Regions from separate parts of the Methylobacterium sp. WL12 genome, predicted to be linked through region 1. Evidence: predicted binding sites of a transcription regulator. Region 1 holds the regulator's gene; the other holds the start of a gene.

Region 1 (7,213 bases):
ATCGCCTGATCCCACCCCTGCCTCTAACAGAGTGAATCATCTCCGCCACAAGCCTGCCAGCGACTTCTGCAGCAGCCTGCTAGAGCATTTTCTTCACGCGAGCCGGCATCCACCTCGCTTGAAAATGCTTTAGCGGGGGCGGCGCCGGCCCGTCGAGGGTCAGGCGAACAGGGCGTCGATGTCGTCCTGGGCGGTGGCAGGGCCGTTCGGCTGCGGGCCGTTCAAGAGCAGGCGCTGTGCGCGCTCGTTGCGCTCGGCCTCGGCCGGATCCTGGCCGGCCGCGTCCCGTGCCCGCACGGCGCTGGAGAAGCGCGCGAGCCGCACCTCGAACTGCTGCAGGGCGGCGACGACCTTGCCGATGCGCTGGCCGGTGATGTCCTGGAAGGCGCAGGCCTCGAAGATAGTGCCGATGCCGCTTTCGACCGCGTCGCGGTAGCCGGGCCCGTCCGGCAACGCCAGCATCGACTCGGCCGCCTCCATGATGGAGTTGGTGGCGCCAGCGGTCGCCGCCAGGACGTTGCCGAGCTCCTCGTGCGCCATCGGGATGCGGTCGTGCGTCAGCTCGTTGGCGCGCAAGGCCGCGATCTCGTCGCGTACGTGGGCGGTGTAGTCCGCGATCTCCATCAACTCGGTGACCATCGTCGCAGGGTTGATCGCCGCGCCGAGCGGTCTTTGCACACCCATCGTCAGCACTCCTCCGCGTGTCGTCCCCGAGTGGCCGCTCAGGCGCCGCAGACCGCTTCGATCTTGCTCTTCAAGGTGGCGGCGTTGAACGGCTTGACGATGTAGTTGTTCACGCCGGCCTTCTTGGCGGCGATGACGTTCTCGGTCTTCGATTCCGCGGTGACCATGATGAACGGCGTGGTGCGCAGGCCCTCGTCGGCGCGGACGTGGCGAAGCAGCTCGTAGCCGGTCATCGGCTCCATGTTCCAGTCGGAGATGACCAGGCCGTACTTGCGGCCCTTGAGGCGCGCCAGGGCGGCCGTGCCATCGGAGGCGTCGTCGACCTCCTCGAAGCCGAGCTGCTTCAGGAGGTTGCGGATGATGCGGACCATCGTCTGGTAGTCGTCGACGACCAGGATCGGCATGCTGAGGTCGAGGGCCATGGTGAAACTGCTCCGGTGTCTCCGAATCGCCGGCTCGGGTCGGCGTCGGTCACGCATTGTCGAAAGGCGCCGCCGCCGGCCGCACCTCATGGGTCCAAACCTAAGCCGGTTTGCCTTGCGAAGCGGTTAATCACGCGCCGGTCCAGCGCCACCCGGGGCGGCGACGCCCGAATACTGATGTGCGGGACACGAATGCCGTCCGAGCCCAAACGGCGCTGCGTCGGCACGCCCGTTCCCTCGCGATGAGCCGGCGCGGCCTTTACCGATGCGCCCTGACGCGAGATGACGGCCCCGCAGGCGGGCACGGCGCCCGGCGGAGACGCACGCGGGGGAGGCTAGGCCGCGGTGCGAAACAGGATCGGCACGCGATGCTCAAGGTCGTCATCAGCGAGTTCATGGACGAGGCCGCGATCCGGGCGGAGCTCGCCGGGTTCGAGACGCTCTACGATCCGACCCTCGTCGACCGGCCCGACGCCCTGCGCGCGGCGCTCCAAGAGGCGGCGGGGCTGATCGTCCGCAACCGCACGCAGGTGCGCGGCGACCTGCTGGCAGCGGCTCCCGACCTCAAGGTGGTGGGCCGCCTCGGCGTCGGCCTCGACAACATCGACCTGCCGGCCTGCGCAGCCCGCGGTATCGCGGTCCATCCCGCGATCGGCGCCAACGACGGCGCGGTGGCCGAGTACGTGATCGGCACGGCTCTGCTGCTGCTGCGCGGCGCCTACGGTGCCAGCGCGCAGGTGGCGGCGGGGGCGTGGCCGCGCAACGCGTTGATGGGGCGCGAGATCGCCAGCAAGCGCCTCGGCCTCGTCGGCTTCGGTGCCATCGCCCGCGAGACCGCCCGGCGCGCCGCGGCGCTCGACATGGCGGTCTCGGCCTTCGACCCGTACCTGACGCCCGAGGACACCGCGTGGCGCCCGGCCCACGGCTCGGTGGCGCGTGCCGAACTCGACGCGCTGATCGCTTCGAGCGACGTGCTCTCCCTGCACGTGCCGCTCACCGAGGCGACGCGGGGGATGATCGGCTCCGACGCGATCACCCGAATGCCACCGGGCGCGATCCTGATCAACGCCGCCCGCGGGGGCGTGGTGGACGAGCGCGCAGTCGTTGACGCGCTCCGGTCGGGCCATCTCGGCGGGGCGGCGCTGGACGTGTTCGCGGAGGAGCCGCTGGATGCTATGGGCGGGGCACTGTTCGCCGACGTGCCGAACCTGATCCTGACGCCGCACATCGCGGGCGTGACGCAGGAATCGAACGTGCGCGTCTCCGCCGTCACGGCCCGCGCCGTGCGGCGAAGCCTGGAGGGCTGAACCTCGCCGTGCCGCGCTGGCACCGTCGCGTAACGAATTCGTCTGTCCGCGCAGCGCGTCGCGACAAGAACCCTTGCGGAACACTTGACGAACGTTTAACGTGTTCGTGTTTTGTTTCTGCGGCTTCACCTTCGTGCGGCCGCTCTTTCTCGCGAGCTCGCCGATGCTGACCCGTAAACAGCTGGATCTCCTACGATTCATTGATGAGCGGATGCGCGAGGACGGCGTCCCGCCCTCGTTCGACGAGATGAAGGACGCCCTCGACCTCAAGTCGAAATCGGGCATCCATCGGCTGATCACCGCCCTCGAGGAGCGCGGCTTCCTGCGCCGGCTTCCCAACCGCGCCCGGGCGATCGAGGTCCTGCGGATGCCCGAAGGCGCCGGCCGCATGGCGGCGCCCGCCCCGGTGGCGGCGCCCGCCCCGGTGGCGGCGCCCGCGCCACGCCGCTTCACCCCGAGCGTGGTGGAGGGCGGGCGCGCCAAGGCGGTGCCGCCTCGGCCGACGACGCAGATGGTCGATGACAGCGGTCGCTCCGTGTCGATCCCGGTGATGGGCCGGATCGCCGCCGGAACTCCGATCTCGGCGATCCAGAACCAGAGCCACGCGATCACCATGTCGCCGGACTTCCTCGCCGGCGGCGAGCACTACGCACTGGAGGTCCGCGGCGATTCGATGGTCGAGGCCGGCATCCTCGACGGCGACCTCGTGGTGATCCGCAAGCAGGACACCGCCAACACCGGCGACATCATCGTCGCGCTGATCGACGATGAGGAGGCGACGCTGAAGCGCCTGCGGCGGCGCGGCTCGTCGATCGCACTGGAAGCGGCCAACCCCGCCTACGAAACCCGCGTGCTCGGGCCGGATCGCGTCCAGATCCAGGGGCGGTTGGTCAGCCTCGTCCGCCGTTACTGAAGCGTCTCCGCCGGCATCTCGGCGTCGGGGCCGTCCGCGGCCGGGTCGTCGGGCGCCGGTTCGGTCCGCGGATTCGGCGGCGCCATGCCCTGGAAAGGTACGTACTTCGGCTTGATCTCGCCGGGTAAAGGCGATTCTGGCACCGGCTGGTCGGCTGGCTTGGCCGGCACGCGGGCTTGGGCCGGTCGCCACGGCAGCGTCCGCCCCGGCTCGCGGGTCCGACTCACCGTGAAGCCGTCCGGCTGCAGGCGGATCGCCACCGCGCCGTGGGCGGCGAGGTAGGCGCGATCGATGACGAGGGCTGCGGCGCAGCCGGGCGGCGCGGAGAGCGGCGTGATCAACACCGCGGCGTTGGCGCAATCCTGGGCGAAGCCGCGGCGGTCCTTCAGGAGCGCCACCGCGCGGCCATCGGCGAGCCGTAGGACGCAACCGATCCGGTCACACGTAGCGCCCCCGGTCGCCTGCGCGCCGGTCCGGCCGTCGCCGTCGGCCTTCAGCCATTGCTCCAGCACGAAGTTCGACGGCTTGCCGAGGGCGACGAGGCTGCCGTCGATCCGGCGCACCGCGGCACCGCTGCCCTGGCGATCGACGTAGATTTCGAAGCGTGCCGGCGCCGTCGCGAGGCCGAGCCCCAGCAGCGCCGGCGGCAGGGCGAGCCAGCGCAGGCGCGAGACCGGCAGCGTCGCGAGCAGAAGCGCCGCGGCAAGGCACCCGAGCGCCCCGGTGCCGAAGGCCGGCACCACCACGTTGGCGCGCCCGAGCCCTTCGATCCATTCGGAGATCGTCAGCATCCCCCGCACTGCCAGGCCCATCAGCCACCAGACCGGCTGATCGAGGGCGAACGGGTAGGCGACGATGCCGAGCACCGCCGCCGGCATCACCGCGAGCGAGACCAGCGGCAGCGTGAGCGCGTTACCGATCAGCCCGAAAGGCTGCACCGTCTGGAAGTGGTAGGTCGCGAAGGGTGCGGTGGCGACCTGGGCCACCAGCGTCGTGCCGAGCGTGCCGACGACCGTCGTCAGCCCCAGGGCGATCAGCCGGCCGATCCGCCCGGCGCCATCGCGGCGGAACAGGCGCCCGTCGATCAGCCGGGCGCAGGCGATGAGGCCGGCCACCGCCCCAAACGACATCTGGAAGCTCGGGCCGAGCAGCCCCTCCGGCTCGTGCGCCAGCGCGATGAGCGCGGCGAGGGCGAGGTTGCGCATGCTCAACGCCGGGCGGTCGACCAGGATCGCGCCGAGCATGATCAGGGTCATGACGAGGGAGCGCTCGGCGGCGATGTCCCAACCGGAGAAGACGCAGTAGGCGGTGACGCCGACCATCGCCAGCGCCGCGGCGATCTTCTTGATCGGCCAGGCCAGCGCGAGGAACGGCACCAGCGCGAGCCCGGCCCGCACGAGCCAGAACACGACGCCGGCGGCCAGCACCATGTGGAGTACAGAGATAGAAACGACGTGATAAATTCCGGCCGCCCGCAAGGTGTCGTTGGTCGCCGGCGCGATCAGCCCGCGCTTGCCGGTCACGAGGGCGGCCGCGACCGCGCCGGCCTGGCCGCGGTTGGCGTCGGTGATCCGGCGGGTGAGCGCGTTTCGGGCGTCGTCCACCGCAGCCGCAAGGCGGAGCGACCACGGCACCGGCTCCGGCGGCGGCTTCACCGCGATCTTTCTCAACAAGGAGCCGACCGCGCCGATGCCGCGGAAGTAGGCGTCGCGGGCGAAGTCGTAGCCGCCCGGCCGCGCCGCCTCCGGGGGCGGTAGCAGGCGAGCGGTGGCGGCGATGAAGTCGCCCGGCCGCAAGGGCGGCGCCTTCTTGAACGAGACGCGCACGCGGACCGGGCGCTCGGCCGCCGACATCGTGCCGAGGCTCGCGACCCGGACCACGAGGCGGGCGCCCTCCTCCCGCTCCTCCAGCGACTCGATCAGCCCTTCGAGCGGGGCGATCATCGTGCGGGTCAGCACGGGCGCGGCCACCCGCGACACCCGCAGGGCGCTCGCCGAGAACCCGAGGAGCGCTGCGGCAAGCCCGAGCGCAATCGCCAAAGCCACCGGCCGACCACCGAGGAACGGCAGGGTCGCGGCGCAGGCCGCCGCCGCAGCGAGGGGGGCCCAGAGCGCGGGCATCCCGTCGGTGGCGGTGAAGAACACAAGGATGCCGGCGCCGAAGGCGACCGCGAGCCAGGGGAACAGCCGGCGCTGCTCGGCCTCGATCACAAGGCCGCCGACGACCCAGCCGCGCAAAGCCGGCCCGAGCACGGCGGGCGCGATGAAGCGCCCGAGAGCCGGTCCAGCGACGGCCCGTCCCGTCGATCGTACGATGTCCCGCGCCATGATCGGCACACCGGCCGGCGCGAGGCCGCTGCGCCGGAGCGGATTGTTAACGCATCCGCACGGGCGTGCTAGAGCGGTCGGAACTGGGTTCCGGTGCGGGTCCTCAGCTTTGCGTGCGTCTTCGCGGACGCCGAACCGCCTTTCCCTTCGCCGCGGAGCGATCTAGACGCGCGCAACCGGATCGGTCGATCCGCGCCGCGACCAGGGTGCTCCTCGCCCCTTCACCAAAAGATCCATCGTCCGATGTCGTCAGCCGTCGTCACGCGCTTCGCGCCCTCGCCCACGGGCTACCTCCATATTGGCGGTGCCCGCACGGCGCTGTTCAATTGGCTCTACGCCCGCCGGATGGGCGGCCGGATGCTGCTGCGAATCGAGGACACCGACCGCGAGCGATCGACGCAAGGGGCGATCGACGCCATCCTCGACGGGATGCGCTGGCTGGGGCTCGACTGGGACGGCGACGTGGTGTTCCAGTACGCCCGCGCCGAGCGCCACCGCGAGGTCGCCGAGAGTCTGCTGGCCTCAGGCAACGCCTATCGCTGCTACGCGACGCAGGACGAGCTGACGCAGATGCGTGAGCAGGCGCGGGCCGCCGGCAAGCCGCTGCGCTACGACGGGCGCTGGCGCGACCGCGACCCGTCCGACGCGCCGGCGGGGGTAAAGCCGGTGATCCGGCTGCGCGCCCCGAGCGAGGGCGAGACGGTGGTGGACGACGCGGTGCAGGGCCGCGTCACCTGGGCCAACCGCGACCTCGACGACCTCGTGCTGCTGCGCTCGGACGGCAACCCGACCTATATGCTCGCCGTCGTCGTCGACGACCACGACATGGGCGTGACCCAGGTGATCCGCGGCGACGACCACCTCACCAACGCGGCCCGCCAGAGCCAGATCTTTGCAGCGCTGGGCTGGGAGGTGCCGCGGATGGCGCACATCCCGCTGATCCACGGGGCCGACGGGGCCAAGCTGTCCAAGCGCCACGGCGCGCTCGGCGTCGACGCCTACCGCGACCTCGGCTACCTGTCGGCGGCGCTGCGCAACTACCTCGTCCGCCTCGGCTGGAGCCACGGCGACAAGGAGGTGTTCTCCACTGAGGAGATGGTGGCGGCCTTCGACCTCAAGGCGATCGGCCGCTCGCCGGCGCGGTTCGACTTCGCCAAGCTCGAGAACCTCAACGGCCTCTACATCCGCGGCGCAGCGGATGGGGACCTGGTCGACGCGATCGAGCGCATCCTGCCGAACGTCGGCCCGGAGCGCGGCCTCGTCGCCCCCCTCGCGCCTGACCTGCGCGAAAAGCTCGTCGCGGCGATGCCGGGGCTGAAGGAGCGGGCCAAGACCCTGATCGAGCTGCTCGACAGCGCCTACTACCTCACCGCCGCGCGTCCGCTGGTACCGGACGAGAAGGCTGCCGCCCTCCTCACCGACGAGGCCCGCGCACGCCTCGCCGCGATCCTGCCGGTGCTCGAGGCCCTGCCCGAGTGGAGCGCCGCCGCGACGGAAGCCGCGGTGCGGCTCTTCGCCGAGACCGAGGGGCTGAAGCTCGGGCAGGTGGCGCAGCCGCTG
Region 2 (7,213 bases), on a different contig from region 1:
CCTGGTGCAGCGGAAGGGCGTGACGGTGATCGGCCGGGTGTTCGGCCCGGTGATGCTGGTGTGGTTCACGGTGCTGGTGCTGCTGGCGGTCCCCGCGATCTGGCAGGCGCCGCAGATCCTGGCGGCGGCCAACCCCTGGCGGGCGGTGGACTTCCTGTTCCATGCCGGCTGGCACGTGTCGTTCCTGATGCTCGGCGCGGCCTTCCTCGCGGTCACCGGCGGGGAGGCGATGTATGCCGACCTCGGGCATTTCGGCGCCCCGGCGATCCGCACCGCCTGGTTCGGCCTCGTGCTCCCGGCGCTGCTGATCCACTATTGCGGGCAGGGCGCGCTGCTCATCGCCGAGCCGGACGCCATCGAGAACCCGTTCTACCGGCTCGCGCCGGACTGGGCGCACTATCCCCTCGTGGCGCTGGCCACCATGGCCACGGTCATCGCCTCGCAGGCGGTGATCTCCGGCGTGTATTCGCTGACGCAGCAGGCGATCCAGCTCGGCTTCATGCCGACGATGCGGGTGGTCCACACCGACCGGGACGAGCGGGGGCAGATCTACGTGCCGGCGGTGAACTGGCTGCTCGCCCTCGCCACCCTCGTGGCCGTCGTCGTGTTCGGCTCCTCCGATGCGCTGGCCGGCGCCTACGGCATCGCCGTCTCGGCGCTGATGGGCATCACCACGCTGCTCGCCGCGCTGATCGCCCTGCGCTGGGGCTACAGCCTGGCCGCGGTGCTCGCGGTCAACGGCTTCTTCCTGGCCATCGACCTCGTGTTCCTGGCGGCCAACAGCACGAAGCTGCTCGAGGGCGGCTGGTTCCCGCTGGTTCTCGCCTTCACGGTGGCCTTCCTGATGCTGACCTGGATGAAGGGCAACCGGGTGCTGGAGGCGGTGCGCGAGCCCCTGCGCCAGAAGGAGTCCGCGTTCCTCGCCCGCCTCGCCTCGCATCCTCCGGTGACGCTGCCCGGCACCGCCGCCTTCCTGTCGGCGGCGAGCGAGGGCATCCCGATGGCGCTCGGGCGCCTGGTCGAGCGCAGCCGCTGCCTGCACGAGCGCATCCTGCTGATCACCGTGATCTACGAGGAGGAGCCGATCGTGCCGGCCACGCAGCGTGCGCAGGTGACGCTCGTGGCCTCGGGCATCCGCAAGGCGATCTCGCAATACACCCCCGGCATGGAGCGCGTGGTGCTGCATTACGGCTTCATGCAGACGGCCTCGATCCCGGAAGGGCTGCAATGCGCGGTGGCCAGCGGCCTGCTGCCGGCGGAGTTCATCGAGGACATCACCTACTTCGTCGGCCACGAGGCGATCATCCCCTCGCCCACCAACCCCGGCATGTACAGCTGGCGCGAGGGCCTCTACGCCTTCATGAAGCGCAACGCCGAGCGAACCGGCGCGCATTTCGGGCTGCCGACGCGACAGGTGGTCGAGGTGGGGACCGAGATCGAGATCTAGACGGCTCGTCGTCCGTCCCTCCCCCGCGGAGGGGGAGGGCGCGCATCCGTCTCAATCCACCGCGAGCCGATAGCCCACGCCGCGCACGGTCTGCAGGAAGGTCGGGTTGGCCGGGTCGACCTCGGTCTTGCGGCGCAGGCGGTTGATCTGCACGTCGATGGTGCGCTCGGCGGCCAGCCCCCCGGCGCCGGCCAGCGCCTCGCGCTCGACGTTGGCGCCGTGCGCGCCGGCCAGGATCGTCAGGATCTCGCGCTCGCGCTCGGTGATGCGGATCATCTCGTCCTCGCGCCTCAGCTCGCCGCGCTCGATCCGGTAGGAGAACGGCCCGAACGTCACCACGTCGCCGGTGCCGGTGTCGCGGCGGGGGCCGGACGCCCGGTTGATGATGTTGGTGAGCCGGAGCGTCAGCTCCCGCGGCTCGAACGGTTTCGGCAGGTAGTCGTCGGCGCCGATCTCCAGCCCCATCACCCGGTCGTTCGGGTTGGAGCGGGCGGTGAGCATCAGGATCGGAACGCGCGAGGTCTCGCGCACGCTGCGGGCGTAGGCGAAGCCGTCCTCGCCCGGCATCATCACGTCGAGCACCATCGCGTCGAAGACCAGGCTCTGGGCCTTGGCCCGCGCCTCCGCGGCGCTGGCGGCGGCGGTGACCCGGAACCCCTGCTCGGCGAGGTAGCGGGCGAGCAGCTCGCGCAGGCGCCGGTCGTCGTCGACCACGAGGACGTGCGGCGCGCCGTCGGAGAGCTCGGTGCGGGCGTGGGCGGCCATCAGGCGGCCCCGCCGCCGCGACGCGCCATCAGGCGGCGGACGACCGCGCGCTCGTCGGGTTCGATCATCGCCATCAGGAAGCTCTCGGGGGCGGCGGCGTCCTCGGGCGAGGCCAGCGCCCGCGCCAGGCGCCGCGCCTGCACGCGGGTGAGGTCGGCGGCCAGGCGCTGGCCGCTCTCGGTGCAGGTGAGCAGACGCTGGCGCCGGTCGCTCGTGCCCGGGCGCTGGGCGACGTAGCCCTGGCCGATCAGGTCCTTCAGCACCCGGTTCAGGCTCTGCTTGGTGATGCGCAGGATGTCGAGCAGCTCGGCGATGGTCAGGCCGGGATAGCGGTCGACGAAGTGCAGCACCCGGTGGTGCGCCCGGCCGAAGCCGTACTCGGCCAGGATCCGGTCCGGGTCTCCGACGAAGTCGCGATAGGCGAAGAACAGCAGCTCGATCAGGTCGTCGCTGCTGCAGGCGGCCGGCGCAGCGGCGGCGTCGTGCTCGCGGGCGGCCGGCGCGCCGGATTCGTCGCGTTCGCGGAGGGCGGGGGATGTCACGTGCGGCCCGTGTCCCGTTGCGGCGCGAAGGGCAGGAAGGACGGTCGGCGTCGGAGGGGGCGACGCCGAAGCGATATACGTCAGTGTCGTTGACATATTCCAGGCCGGTTGATACCCGTCAACCCCGCTCGAGCCGCCGTGGTGCGGCCCGCCGACATCGTCCCCGCCGAAGTGCCCGTGCCTACGGGCCGCGACGATTTCCAGGAAGACCCCCCATGTCCGTGATCCCGTTCGACGAGCGCGAGGGCACCATCTGGTTCGACGGCGCCATGGTGCCGTGGCGGGACGCCAAGATCCACGTGCTGAGCCACGGCCTGCATTACGGCTCGTCGGTGTTCGAGGGCGAGCGCGCCTACGGCGGCGTGATCTTCAAGAGCCTCGCCCACGCCGAGCGCCTGCGCCGCTCCGCCGAGCTGCTCGACTTCGCCGTGCCCTATTCCGCCGCCGAGATCGTCGCGGCCAAGGAGGCTGTGCTGAAGGTCAGCGGCCTCCAGGACGCCTACCTCCGCCCGGTCGCGTGGCGCGGCTCGGAGATGATGGGCGTCTCGGCGCAGGGCAACACCATCCACTTGGCGATCGCCGCTTGGGAATGGCCGAGCTACTTCGACGCCGCCACCAAGATGAAGGGCATCCGCCTCGACATCGCTGACTACCGCCGGCCCGATCCCCGCACCGCCCCCTGCGCCTCGAAGGCGGCGGGCCTGTACATGATCTGCACGATCTCCAAGCACCGGGCCGAGAACAAGGGCTACGCCGACGCGCTGATGCTCGACTTCGAGGACAATGTCGCCGAGTGCACCGGCGCCAACGTGTTCTTCATCCGCGACGGGGCGATCCACACCCCCACCGCCGACCGCTTCCTCAACGGCATCACCCGTCAGACGGTGATGGATCTGGCCCGCCGCCGCGGCATCGCGGTGACCGAGCGCCGCATCCGTCCCGAGGAGATGGCCGATTTTTCGGAGTGCTTCATCACCGGCTCGGCCGCGGAGGTCACGCCGGTGTCCGAGATCGGTCCCTACCGCTTCGTGCCCGGCGCCATCACCCAGACGCTGATGGACGATTACCTCGCCGAGGTGCAGCCTCAAGCTCGAGCAGCTTGAGCGGGGAAGAAGCTCGAGCGGCCCGAGGGGAAGAAACGCGCGAGCGGCTTGAGTGGGAAGGCACGGCGGTCCGATGGGGCCGCCGTTTTCGTCTCGTCCCACCCGCGCTTCATCCCTCGTGCCGGTGAGGCGCGGGTCCCCTCTCCCATTCGGGAGAGGGGACCCGCGCCAGCGCCTCACCGATCCGTCCGGGGCCATTTGTGGAAGACGTGTGAACACGACAGCTCGCACGGCGTTCGGGTTGCTTCGTGAGGCGACCGCGATGATGCGCGGCATGGGTCCCGGCCGATCAAATGCGCCCGCTCGACACGCCTTCGCGCGGAAAGCTGCGGGCCGGACATCCTATCCCCAGGCGGTTCCCGCCAGCGAGGAACCGTGGCGGTCCGGGCTGCGTTCTAACGGAACATTCCAAGAACGCATGAGTGCCCGATGACCAAGGCCGCCGCCAAGTCCAATGCGAAGTCCAGCCCCAAGGCTGACACCCGGTCCGCCTCGAACGAGAACCCCAAGACCGACCCGAAAGACGTGTCGAACCAGATCAAGGATCCCGATCAGTGGACCACCGGCGGCGAGCCGATGACCGGCGCGCAGGCCTCCTACCTCAAGACCCTGTCCGAGGAGACCAAGGAGCCCGAGGCGTTCGATCCCGACCTCGACAAGGCCGAGGCCTCCAAGCGCATCGACGCCCTGCGCAAGGAAGCCGGCCACGGCTGAGCGGGCAGGGACGCCTGACGACGCGGTGCGGCGCTTGGCGGATATCCAAGAGCATCCCCTCACCCCAACCCTCTCCCGCACGGGAGAGGGAGCCTCGTGGTGCTTCGCGCGACGCGTCCGGTGATGGGGGGAGCCGACCTGGAGGAACATGACGGGCTGGTGAGAGAGCGGAACCCGCAGGGCGTTCGGGGACGCTCCGCGCTCGGCGGAAATCGCCGTTTATTCCTAAAATCTTATCTCGCTCAGGCCGGTTGCCGGCGATGGGTTTAAAACATCGGCAAGGTGGCGTGGGTTAGGATCGTTTCAGGCCGGTTCGGCGAAGGAAAGCGATCATCGATGTCGGGGCCGGTCGTCGAAATGCCGGAGAGGGCCGAGGCCGCCTCTCCGATACGCCGCTTCGCCGCCGACGTGCGCGGTGCGACGAGCATCGAGTACGCCCTGATCGCCGGATTCGTCTTCCTCGCCATGATCGGCAGCCTACGCCTCTACGCGTCCAAGGTCGGCCAAGTCTACGCGACCATCGGCAACGCCGTCAGCCAGAACTGAGACAGCCTCAACGCGCGCCTGGCCGCCCCTTGCGCGGCCTGTGCGAGGCGTCCGGGGATTCGGGCGCGTGCGGGGCCTTGGGGTCGGCGCCGGCTTTCGTTGCGCCCGCCCTGGCCGGATCGGCCTCGGTCCAGAACGCCTCGAACAGCCCCTGCATCGCCCGCACGTTCTGCTCCTGGACCTCGGCGCCGGTCTTCAGCATCTGCTCGAACATGCCGGGCGTCGCGTCGGCCTCCGGCTTCGGCGCGGCCCGGGCAGCCTGCGGCTTTGCCGGCTGAGGTCTGGCCGGCTGCGGTTTGGTCGCCTCCTGGGCGGGCACGAAGGCCTTCATCATCTCGGCCCAGCCCGGTGCGACCGCGAAGGGCGAGGGCGCCGGGGCGGGCGCCGCCTTGGCCTCCGGAGCCTGCTGGTTCAGCAGCATGTGGACGATGCTCGCCACCACCGCGCCGGCCATCATCGGCAGCATCTGGCGCAGCACCTGCGAGCCGACGCCGCTCGCCGACGAGGCCTGCTGCAGGATCGCCTGGGTCAGGGCGGGCGAGCCGAACATCTGCCCGAGCATGCTTTCGGCCGGGCTCGCGGCGGGCCGTGCACCGCCCATCCCGAACATCTGCGACAGGCCGGTCGGGTCGGGCATGGCGCTGCGCTGCAGCCCCAGCGCGAAGGCCGGCATCAGGGCCTCCATGGCCCTGCGCGTCTGCTCGGGGGTGAGGCCGAACTGCTGCGCGACATTCTGCATCCCGGCGCCGTTTTGGGCCTGAAGCATGTCGAGCGGGTTGAACATCGCGCACGGCCTTGGTCTGTTCGTCACGCGACATCCCACTTCGGGCCGCGCGGACGAAGTCTAGACCCTTATCGACGCCGCTGACCAGTTGCCGGCGCGGGGTCCGGTCGCGGGGCGGGACGATCGGGCCGCGCATCCACCGCGGATCGCGTGAAAACTAGACCAGCGCGCCGCCCTGCGCGGGCGCCGCGGCCATCGCCGCCTCGGGATCGGGCGCGCGCACGGGCGCGACGGCGTCGCGCTCGAGCAGCGTCACGGTGCGGACGGCCATGAGGATGCCGGCCACGCCGAAGGCGAGGGAGCCGATTCCGACGCCGGCGAGGACCCCGCGCGGGCCGTACAACGCGGCGCCCGCGAGCGCCGGCGGCATCGTGCCCAGGGTCGCCCGGCCCCAGTTGAGCAGGGTCGAGCGGAACGGGAAGCCGAGGTTGTTGAACGAGGCGTTGGCGAGGAACAGCAGCCCGTTGAAGAACCACACCCCGCCGCTGACGAAGCAGAAGAACCCGAACAGGTCGGCGGCCACCCCGTCGAGTTCGAACAGCCGCATCAGGGGGCCGCGGGCGAGCACCAGGGCCGCCCAGACGATCGCGCTGTAGAGGAACGTGACCAGCGCCCCGTCGCGAAGCACGCCGCGCATCCGGTCGAAGCGGCCGGCGCCCCAGTTCTGTCCGAGGATCGGCCCGATCGAGCCCGACAGCGCGAACAGGCCGCCGAAGGCCACGGGCGTCAGGCGGTCGATCACCACGTTGGCCGCCACCGCCACCGCGCCGTAACGGGCGAGCACGTGGGCGAGGAAGGCGCTGGCCACCGAGGGCGCGAGGTTGGTGAGCACCGCCGGCAAGGCGATCCTGAACACCAGCGGCGCGTCGGCGAGCGTCTCGGCGAGGCGCGGGGCGGCGAGCATCCGGTGCTGCCGCACCCCGTGCCAGCCGACGAGTGCGAAGGTGGCGCGCGCCACGCAGGTGGTGATCGCCGCCCCGTCGACCCCGAGCCCGGCCCCGAAGATCAGCAGCGGATCGAGGCCCACCGTCACCAGTGCGCCGCCCAGCGTCACGAACATCGCCTGGCGCGCCGCGCCCACCGCCCGCAGCAGGCCCGAGAACATCATGCCGGGGCCCATCAGCACGTTGGAGGGCAGGGCGATCCAGAGGAAGCGCTCGGCCACCCGCAGCGTCTCGCCCTCCGCCCCGATCGCCCGCAGCAGTGGGTCCGAGAGCGGCAGCAGGAGCGCGACGAGGAGGGCGGAAGCCGCGATCCCGAGCAGCGTCGCCGAGGTCGCGATCCGCCGCGCGCCCGCGCCGTCGCCAGCGCC

Evidence for each region. The regulator LexA, encoded in region 1, represses DNA repair genes until DNA is damaged. The targets are predictions, from matches to a motif close to TGTTCNNNNTGTGTTCNG.
Region 2: the regulator LexA is predicted to act here: its motif matches at 4,257-4,274, upstream of FV226_RS15080 (DUF3072 domain-containing protein).

What each region holds. Positions count from the first base shown of each region.
Region 1 is NZ_VRUW01000016.1:67,340-74,552, reverse strand. It holds gene FV226_RS09210 (protein phosphatase CheZ) at 160-684, opposite strand; gene FV226_RS09205 (response regulator) at 723-1,106, opposite strand; gene FV226_RS09200 (hydroxyacid dehydrogenase) at 1,475-2,413, shown strand; gene lexA (transcriptional repressor LexA) at 2,577-3,326, shown strand; gene FV226_RS09190 (ComEC/Rec2 family competence protein) at 3,320-5,653, opposite strand; gene gltX (glutamate--tRNA ligase) at 5,897-7,213, shown strand, end outside.
Region 2 is NZ_VRUW01000037.1:23,433-30,645, reverse strand. It holds gene FV226_RS15100 (KUP/HAK/KT family potassium transporter) at 1-1,447, shown strand, start outside; gene FV226_RS15095 (response regulator) at 1,499-2,212, opposite strand; gene FV226_RS15090 (MarR family transcriptional regulator) at 2,212-2,655, opposite strand; gene FV226_RS15085 (branched-chain amino acid aminotransferase) at 2,970-3,857, shown strand; gene FV226_RS15080 (DUF3072 domain-containing protein) at 4,287-4,571, shown strand; gene FV226_RS15075 (Flp family type IVb pilin) at 4,908-5,117, shown strand; gene FV226_RS15070 (DUF937 domain-containing protein) at 5,125-5,901, opposite strand; gene FV226_RS15065 (MATE family efflux transporter) at 6,059-7,213, opposite strand, start outside.